DNA from 3 places in the Microbulbifer sp. ABF4_107 genome. Region 1 is predicted to be linked to each of the others. Evidence: predicted binding sites of a transcription regulator. Region 1 holds the regulator's gene; each other region holds the start of a gene.

Region 1 (3,278 bases):
TCGCGGGAGCGACCGGCGTCCACCCGGTAAAAGCGCTCCGTCAGACGCGGAATATGCACCGGGTCGATACCGATACCGGAATCCTTCACCGAAAAATGCCCACCGCTGGCATCCATGCGCCAGCGCAGTTCAATCGGTCCGCCATCCGGGCTGTACTTCACCGCATTAAACGCCAGGTTGGCAAAGGCGCTGTGCAGCTCACCGGCGTCCCCGGTAATCGTGCAGTCCTCATCGCAGGCCACAGAAATCTCATGCCGCTCACCGCTCAGTGAGCGGGCTTCGCCAGCCACCCGTTCCATCAGCTCGCGCACCGACACCCGGTCGCGCCCACTGTCGCGCTCGGATGTCTCCAGCCGCGCCAGCAACAGCAGATCGTTTACCAGACCGGTCATACGCACCGTCTGCTCACTCATCTGCCCCAGGGGCCTGTCCCAATTGCGCGGCGCCTGGCCACTCATCTGCAGCGTCTCCAGGTAACCCGCGATCACCGTCAGCGGTGTGCGCAGCTCGTGAGAAACATTCGCCACAAAATCCCGCCGCATCTGCTCCAGGTTATGCAGCCGGGTAATATCCCGCACAATCACCAGCGCTTCATCCTGACCGAAGCGCGTAACTTCCACCTGCAGAATCCGCGAATCATCCCCCGGCGCCGGCAGCGTAATCGGCTGCTGATTCGCCCGCTTGCCGCCGCTCATTCGCTCGTACATATGCTCGACAAAACGCGGGTCGCGCACAAAGTTGACCAACGGCTGGCCCGCATCGTCCGGCTGTAAACGCAACATTTGCCCGGCGGCAGGGTTCCACCACGCCAGATTGCCATCGTCCTCCAGCGCCACAATACCCTCGCGCAATGCACTGGTACTGTCCTGCACCCGCCGCAGCATCGCGTGGAGCTTCTGCTTCTCTTTGCGGTGGCGGCGCTGCATGCGGTAGAAATCGTCGGTGATATCCCCCCACACACCAAAATTCGTCGGCGCCGGGCCGCGGCGGCCGTTGGCGAGCCAGCGGTCAAATTGATTTTGTTGCCACAGCAACCAGAAAACATAGGCGGCAAGACCAGCGCACAGCGCCAGCCACCAGTGGCCGCTGGCAAAACCGAGAATGGTGGTGCCGAGGGCGATAATGATAAAGCGGGAAAACTCGCCAATACTGCGATCGAGCATGATGGTTTGGCCATCTTGTTTCAGGTAGGTAAACCCGGTAATAGGAAAAACTACCGAGGTTCTAAGCGAAGGTCGAGTGCCGGGTAGGCGTTTTTGAAAGCGTCGGCGACAGGGATGTCGCCGACGCAGCGTACAGGGAAGTATTCACAGCGGTTTAGCTGAGCACATCCGTGTGCTCAGCCCTACGGGCAGCTAAAGCTGCTGAAAATTGTTCCCGACAATTTTTTCAAAAACTTTTACCTGGTGCTCGGCCGCCACAGGACTCGCTACGGAGCCCTCTACAATTCTTGGGTGTAGGTTACACCCTTTCCGCGGTCTGTACAGAAAAGCGGTAGCCGGTGCCGCGCACGGTCTGGATGTAGCGCTCGTGGCCATCCACCGTCAGGGCCTTGCGCAGGCGACGGATGTGAACATCCACGGTGCGCTCTTCCACATACACGTTGCCACCCCACACATGGTCCAGCAACTGGGTGCGGGTATAAGCGCGCTCCTGATGGCTCAGGAAAAACGTCAGCAGGCGGAACTCGGTTGGACCCATATCCACCGGATTGCCATTGATCGTCACCCGGTGGCTGATCGGATCCAGCACCAGGCCACCCGCCGTCAGCGGCTCCTCCGGCGTGCTCGGGCCCGCGCGGCGCAACACCGCCTTCAGGCGTGCAACCAGCTCGCGCGGTGAAAACGGCTTGGTAATGTAATCGTCCGCACCGGTCTCCAGACCCTTGATCTTGTGATCTTCCTCACCCTTGGCAGTGAGCATGATGATCGGCAGAGAAGAAGTCAGCTCATCCCGCTTCAGGCGACGGGCCAACTCAACCCCGGAAACATCCGGCAGCATCCAGTCCAGCAGAATCAGATCCGGTTTCTCATCAATGACCAGCGCGTGGGCCGCCTGGGCATTTTCCGCCTCAAGACAACGGTAATCCGCCATCTCCAGTGCTACCCGTAACATATCCCGCACCGGGGCTTCGTCGTCGACTATGAGGATCGTCTTGCTGTGCATCTGCCTGCCATACCCTAACTGAAGTGATTGTCATTTAACTGACTATTCTAGAGTGGCCATTTAACGTCACTTTAGTGACAAAAATATGACAGCCGTACGGGAAGCGCGGCTTGCGGGTCGGTGTCTGCGCTTAATTCCACAGGTAGTGGGAAAATATGCCTGCAAACAGCGCCATACCCACCCAATTATTGTTCAGGAATGCCCTGAAGCAGGCTTCTCGTTGCCGTGCGCGAATCAGCCACTGCTGGTAGCAAAACAGCCCGGCAGCTACCGCAACACCGCCGTAATACAGGGGGCCCATATCCGCGCGCCCTCCCAGCATCAACAGAGCCAGGATCACCATGCCCTGCAGGCAGCCGGTCATCACCCGGTCCATGTCGCCGAACAGGATGGCAGTGGACTTCACCCCGATCTTCAGGTCGTCGTCCCGGTCCACCATGGCATAAAAGGTATCGTAGGCCACGGTCCACAGCAGGTTGGCGGTAAACAGCACCCAGGCCACCGCCGGTACCTCATCGGTGACCGCGGCAAATGCCATGGGGATTCCCATACTGAACGCCGCACCCAGCACCACCTGGGGCAGATGGGTGTAGCGTTTGGCAAAGGGATAACAGAAGGCCAGCGCCAGCGCCGGCAGCGACAGCAGAATGGTCAGCTTGTTGGTGGTGAGCACCAGTAAAAATGCCAGCAGCATCAGGCCGGCGAACAGCATCAGTGCGCCTTTCGGGGTGGCGGCGCCGGTGGCGAGGGGGCGCTGGTTGGTGCGCTTTACGTGGCCGTCGATGTTGCGGTCGGCGAAGTCGTTGATGGCACAGCCGGCGGCGCGGGTGAGAATCACACCCAGGGTAAACACTACAAACAGGTGCAGCCCCGGCCAGCCCTTTGCGGCAATCCACAGCGCGGCCCAGGTGGGCCAGAGCAACAGCAGCGAGCCGATGGGCCTGTCCAGCCGGGCCAGTTGCCAATAGGGCTGGATACTGGGCCAGTGCTGCGCGAAGCGCTGCTGGACTTGTTGGCGAATGGCTTGCATGGCAGTTCCCGTATTCTTCCTGTCTCTTCAGATCATTGGCGGTTTGTGGGGATTGAACCCGCTGAGGAAGGTCTCTGCAACC
Region 2 (3,278 bases), 1.2 Mb from region 1:
TTTGTGCCTGGGCGAGGATGTCCGGGCTGCGGCCGGATTGGGAAATCACGATGACCAGCGCGTCTTCGAGCTTCAGTTTTTTGCCATAGACGCTGGAGACGGACGGCGCTGCGGCAAAGGTCGGAGTGCCGGTTTCAATTTCAATCAGGTATTTGGCAAATACGCCAGCGTGGTCGGAAGATCCGCGACCAACGATCATTACAAAGCGCGGCGGCTTGCTGCGCAGGCGCTCGCCCAGCGCCTCCATGATCGGCGCGTTGTTCTGCAATTGTTCGGCAACTCGGCTCGGGGCTTCACGGGCCTCGGTTTCCATTACTGTCATCGCCATAGATGCATCCACCTTATTGGCCTCACCTGAGGTCACTGCGCTCATAAAATCTATCCGTAACTTTTTCTATCGTCGTCTTCCGACAACCTGTGTGTTCTAACGATTCGACGCTCTTATCCAAAGAGCTTATCCAAACAGCGCCTTGGCATCCGCCTCTTCCCGCGCTTTGGACTCACTGTCACCCAGTGCCGCAAGGGAGTGCTGGGCGAAGTAGGCGCAACCCAGCTCTGGCGGATCCAGCGGGTCGGAAACCCGCTCCGCCACATGGGGCTTGAGCCAGGGCTTGAGGCGCGGCGCCAGGCCGCCAATCATGGCCAGGCGCGGCGGCTTGCCTTCCATCAACTTGTCTGCGAGATCGCTGATATAAGCAGCACCATCGCGCATGATCGACGCAGCAATAGGACAGTTCGCCTCGGCGCACTCCACCAAAGGCACCGCCAGCTTGGCGTACTGACTGGAGGGCTTGCCCGCCATCATTTCAATAACATCGTAGGGATCGTCGGTCCCCAGCGCAGATTGCAGCTCGCCTTTCAGCGCTGAATCCTCCGCCAGACCTTCCATCGCCATTAACAGATATTTCACCGCTTCCATACCCAGCCAGGCACCACTGCCTTTGTCGCCGTGGGGGAAACCGTGGCCGCCGACAATCTCGCTGCGGCCATTGACCCAGGAGTAACCCACGGATCCGGTGCCGGCAATGATCACCGCGCCGTCACCACCGCGGTGCGCACCCAGACAGGCGGAGTGCTGATCGGTGGTGAGGAACATCTGTTTGAACGGGTGCGCCCAGGCATTCATCTCGTTATAAAGACGGGGCATATTGACCCCGGCCAGCCCCACACCAGCCACCAGCTCACCCAGAGTTTCCGCGGGCAGACCAGCGTCCGCCACCGCCAGTGCGGCAGAGCGCACGATGGAATCAATGGTTTGTGCATAACCGTGAAGGGGGTTCGCGGGCCCGGAGACACCGGTACCCAACAGGCGATTGCTGGTGTCGAATATAGAGGCGCGGCATTTACTGCCACCGCCATCGACGCCAATGAAAAGAATGTCCCTGCTGTCTCTCAAAGCAACCATCTAACCGGCCCCTAAGATTTTCTATTGTTATGTGTCCTTGCCGGATTCCCCACCGCATTCGCTGCGCCCCAGAGAAATCCGGCTGGGCGTCGCTGACGCCTCTGCCAATATGTGAGAAATACTACAAGACAAATGACAGCGTTGTCATGCCTTTTTTAAAAAAAAACCTGAAGGTTTCTCCCATTATATGCTGATTTTACGTGCCGTTTGGTGAAAAAAACGCCGACAAAGCCCCTCAGAGCCAGCCCTCCCGGACGCTCGAGCTCAAAAATCACCCAGCCATTTTTTCGCAGTGTCGGCAGTCCAATCCAGAGAACCTCCTCGCCACTCGCCGACCAGTTCAACCCGATTGCAATAAACCCGTCACACTTTTCTGCGATAAAGCGCGCGCCCGCGACGGACTGGATGCAATACAACGATCAACAAACAGCAACCGGACGGGCACTCGGAACAGTATTCAGAAGTGATAGGGGGCAGGATGAAACGCGTAAACGCGGGCAGGGGATCGAATTCAGGAATAATCGGCGCAAGATGGGTTGTGGCGCTATTGCTGCAACTGACTCTGGCTGCGGGCCTCATCGCTAGTGGCCAGGCCGCTGGCGCAGACCGTGATCGCGTGCTGTTCCGCCTGACTGGCTCCAACACCGTAGGCGCAGATCTGGCGCCCGCACTGGTAAAGCGATATCTGGAATCCCGGGGCGCCAGTGAGGTCAGTCAACGCTCGGAAGGCGAGAAACACTGGATTCACGCACGCCTGCAGGGTGAGCCTGTAGTTGTGCCCATCATCGCCCTGGGCTCCAGCACCGGCTTCAAGGCTTTGAACGGCGACACCGCCGATATCGGCATGGCATCTCGCCGCATCAAACCCAAAGAGGTAGATATGCTGGCGCGTTTCGGCGACTTCACAGGTCCACAGGCGGAGCATGTGATCGGCCTCGACGCCCTGGTGATTACCGTCCACAAAGACAACCCCATTAACCGCTTGAGCCTGGCGCAGCTGGCGCAGATTTACAGCGGAGAGATCCGCAACTGGCAACAACTGGGGGGACCGGACCTTCCGATACGCCCGCTGCACCGGGATATCGAGTCTGGCACCCGGGCTACCTTTGACGGGGAAGTCTTTGGCGGCAGCCGCCCGGCCAAAGGATTTGTATACGAGGTTTCCGGCAACCACGAAACCCGCGCACTGGTACAGCGGGATCGCGCGGCAATCGGCTATCTCCCGTTTGCCGACTCTGAAGGCATGCACAAGGTCGCGATCAAATCGGGGGAACTGGCCGCGGTGGTTCCAGACAGAGGCATTATTGCCACGGAAGACTTCCCCCTCACCCGTCGCCTGTACCTCTACCGCAATCCCGGGCGCTACAACCCACAGGTAGATGCCTTTCTGCACTTTGCGGAGTCCCACGCCGGGCAGCAAATCGTCGAGCAGATCGGCTTTATCAACCTGACCCCCGTGTCCCTGCAGATGGCGCCATACGCTAACGCGCCAGAGAGCTACCGCAAATTGATGGAGAACGGGTCGCGTCTCAGCATCTCCTTCCGATTTGCCGATGGCAGTACCGAGCTGGACAACCGCGCCCTGCGCGACCTGCACCGGTTACAGGACTTTATGGCGGAAAATGAAAACCGCGAATTATCGCTGACCCTGGTTGGCTTCTCAGATCGCAAATCCAATCAGAACATCTCCGACCTGATTTCCCGCTTCCGCGCACTCAAGGTACAGGGCGCACTGCTGCGGGATCACCAGATGGGAGACAGCCAGATCATGGCGGTTGGCGCCTTCGCACCACTGACTGGCGACAGCGAGCAGGGTCCGGTGAAAAACAGTCGGGTAGAAGTCTGGATCAATTGATCCACCGGTATCAATGCG
Region 3 (3,278 bases), 1.8 Mb from region 1:
CCAATAGAAAGAAGCAAACCGCCACCATCCCCACATGCAGCCCAGAAATCGCCAATAAATGCGCGGTGCCGGTGTTTTGTAGAAGGTTTCTGGTCCGATCATTGATTCCCGTGCGATCCCCTAGCAACAGCGCGCGCAATAGTGACTCCTGCTGATATCGCTGCGTCCCGCTCACGTCCTGCGCGAGCTGACCACGGATCTCTTCCCGCATTCGATCAATCCCCGTCCCGCGGGCGAGAAACTGCGGCTGCAAGTCGCGATCGCGCACATAACCCGTCGCAAACACCCCCTGCTCCAGCAGCCAAGCCTCGTAGTCGAAGGTGTGCGGATTAACGCTGCCGCGGGGCTCCTTCACCCGCACGCGCATCTGCCAACTGCTTCCGGCCTCAAGGCGCGCGGCATCCGCGGGCGCCACCCGGTACCAGCCGAGCTGCAGCTTGCGGTCGAGAAAGCGGTGATCTTCTGCATCGACGACGCGTGCGCGAAAGCGGGCATCCAGGTAACCGCGAGTTGCGCTTGAAGGTGTGCCAAAAAAGGAAACCGCCGGTGCACTTTGCGGCAGGGAAACCACTTGTATCACCAGTGTATGGTCAGAGCCGTGCAGGTCTCCGGGCAGGCGCTGCTCCAGAGACTGGTGATTCGCCCAAAGCCCCCAACAGGTCCCAACCAGAAATGGCAGAAAGACTCTGGTTAACAGCGAAGCTGGCAGGCCCGAATCCCGACGCATAGCACCGCTAACTATCGCCACCACGCCCAATGCCAGAAGACCAAGCAAAATGGCACCGACCAATTCACGGGAACCCGGCAAAACGGGCCAGAACGCAACCTGGCCGATACCTGCCCCACAGGCCCCGAGACCCACCACGAGATTTGGTCGAACGTCCAATGTTATCTCTACCCCTTTAAGGCCCGTCCTTATTGAGCCCGCCCCTTTTAAGGCTTTCCCTGAGGAATTTCGCTACTTCAGGCCAACGTTAACTGACACACCTGTCAGACCGCACACGGATCCGTAACAATTTATTCATTTTATTTTCATCTTTCACATGTTTGTAACAATTCCGCAGCAAACTGCGCGCAACTCAAGAACACACAGCGTTCCTTCTTTTACAAACATTACGAGAGCCCCCCATGAAAAAGACCGCCATGTCGCTCGCGCTGGTTGCCGTACTTCCCTCTTTCGCCAACGCAGAAATTTTTGACTTCTACGGTAAGGCCAACGCCTCCTTCCAGTCCAACGACGAAGGTGACGGTGCAGCGACCGATGTGAAAAGTAATGCCTCCCGCCTGGGTGTAAAAGGCGAGCTGCCCCTTGATAGCGGAATCAAGGGCATCTACAAAATGGAATACCAGGTCAACATGGATGGCGAAGGTGACACCTTCACCCAGCGCAATATCTTTGCCGGCCTCGAAGGTGGCTTTGGCCAGGTAATCGGCGGCAAGTTCGATACTCCGCTCAAAATCGCACAAAAGAAAGTGGATCTGTTCAACGACCTTGAGGGTGACATCAAAAGCCTGATCACCAAAAGCGACAACCGCGAATCCAACAACCTGCAGTACACCACTCCGTCATTCGGTGGTTTCCATGTTGCCGCAGCTTACGTCAGCAATAAAGACGCAGAAATTCTCGATGACGACGGCGAACTGATCGACACGCGCGACAATGGTACTTCCGTTGCATTTGCTTACGATAACAACGGTGTTTACCTGGCCTACGCCTACGATATGGACGTAGAGGCCAACGACTGGAACGTGTCGCGTCTTGTCGCGCAATACAATTTCGGCAACCTGCAGGTTGGCGGACTGTACGAAGAACAGGAAAAAGCAGACAGCAGCAAACAGGACGGCTGGATGACTTCCGTAGCGTACAAGATCAACAACTGGACTGCGAAAGCGCAATACGGCCAGTCTGACATCGTAAAAACCGATGGAGAAACTTTCAGCCTAGGCCTGGACTACAAGCTGTCCAAAGCGGCCAAGGTGTTTACCTTCTACACCGATGAAACCGCTGCAGACAGTTACGCACGTAGCTACGTTGGCGTAGGTACTGAATTCAAGTTCTGAGGCAGAACGGTTTTCAGCACTCCGCGAGACCCCATACGGTCTCCATTCGAAAGGGGCGCCACCTACGGGTCGCGCCCCCTTCTCATTTACTGGCGCACGGAAAAAAGAAAACTGCGTCAGACGCGGCGCATCAGTGGCGCAAGCCATGTCGAGGCCCCGGCATAATCAGCCAGCTGTGCTAGGATCGGAGATTCTGAAAATAAAAAGGTCTCCTACCGTCATGCATCGCACAAAAATCGCACTGATTTTCGCATCCGCACTTCTGGTAGCCTGCAGCAAGGGCGCCGATCCTGAATCCCCACAGACATCCGCCACCAGCGAAGCGTCTCCGGAGGCTGCACAACAAGCCAGTTTACCCGCCGGCATTTCCCTGGTTGAGACCTTTGATGGCGAAGGTGCTGAGATCGCCATCCCCTACAGCAAATACAAACTCGACAACGGTCTCACCGTCGTCCTGCACGAAGACAACTCCGACCCGCTGGTGCACGTGGATGTGACCTACCACGTAGGCTCCAACCGAGAAGATCCGGGTCGATCCGGCTTTGCCCACTTCTTTGAACACATGATGTTCCAGGGCTCTGTCAATGTGGCGGACGAGGAACACTTCCGCATCATCACCGAAGCCGGTGGCAGCATGAACGGCACCACCAACACCGACCGCACCAACTACTACCAGACGGTACCGGCCAACCAGTTGGAAACCGTGCTGTGGCTGGAATCGGATCGTATGGGGGTGTTCCTTGATGCGGTCACTCAGGAAAAGTTTGAAGTGCAGCGCGCAACGGTCAAGAACGAACGAGGCCAGCGCGTCGATAACCGCCCCTACGGCCGCGCCCTGGAAACCATGTACGCCGCCACCTACCCGGATGGCCACCCCTATTCCTGGCCGGTAATCGGCTGGATGGAGGATCTCGACCGCGCCGACCTGAACGACCTGAAACGCTTCTTCCTGCGCTGGTACGGCCCAAACAACGCCGTGCTCACCATCGGTGGCGACGTCGACAAAGCCAAAACCCTGGAATGGGTGGCCAAATACTTCGGCCCGATCCCCGCGGGCCCCGAAGTCGAAAACCTGCCCAAGCAACCCGCCAAACTGGACGCGGACCGTTACGTTACCCTGGAAGACAATATCCACCTGCCGGCTCTGGCAATGATGGTGCCCACCGTCAGCTACAGCCACCCGGATGAACCCGCTCTGGATGCCGCCGCCGCGATTC

Evidence for each region. Region 1 encodes PhoB, which activates phosphate uptake and scavenging genes when phosphate is short. Its sites were predicted from a motif close to TGTCATAAANNTGTAACA; they were not measured.
Region 2: a site for PhoB is predicted at 1,756-1,773, ahead of ACYX4K_RS10620 (substrate-binding domain-containing protein). Genes of this name have one in related genera too.
Region 3: a site for PhoB is predicted at 1,038-1,055, ahead of ACYX4K_RS05660 (porin). Genes of this name have one in related genera too.

The regions. Positions count from the first base shown of each region.
Region 1 is NZ_CM149983.1:3,775,859-3,779,136, forward strand. Features, by position in the region: gene phoR (phosphate regulon sensor histidine kinase PhoR) at 1-1,163, opposite strand, end outside; gene phoB (phosphate regulon transcriptional regulator PhoB) at 1,462-2,166, opposite strand; gene ubiA (4-hydroxybenzoate octaprenyltransferase) at 2,297-3,196, opposite strand; gene ACYX4K_RS15495 (chorismate--pyruvate lyase family protein) at 3,224-3,278, opposite strand, start outside.
Region 2 is NZ_CM149983.1:2,562,251-2,565,528, forward strand. Features, by position in the region: gene nagB-II (glucosamine-6-phosphate deaminase NagB-II) at 1-373, opposite strand, end outside; gene nagK (N-acetylglucosamine kinase) at 455-1,405, opposite strand; gene ACYX4K_RS10620 (substrate-binding domain-containing protein) at 1,944-3,260, shown strand.
Region 3 is NZ_CM149983.1:1,381,488-1,384,765, reverse strand. Features, by position in the region: gene ACYX4K_RS05665 (DNA internalization-related competence protein ComEC/Rec2) at 1-886, opposite strand, end outside; gene ACYX4K_RS05660 (porin) at 1,129-2,061, shown strand; gene ACYX4K_RS05655 (M16 family metallopeptidase) at 2,282-3,278, shown strand, end outside.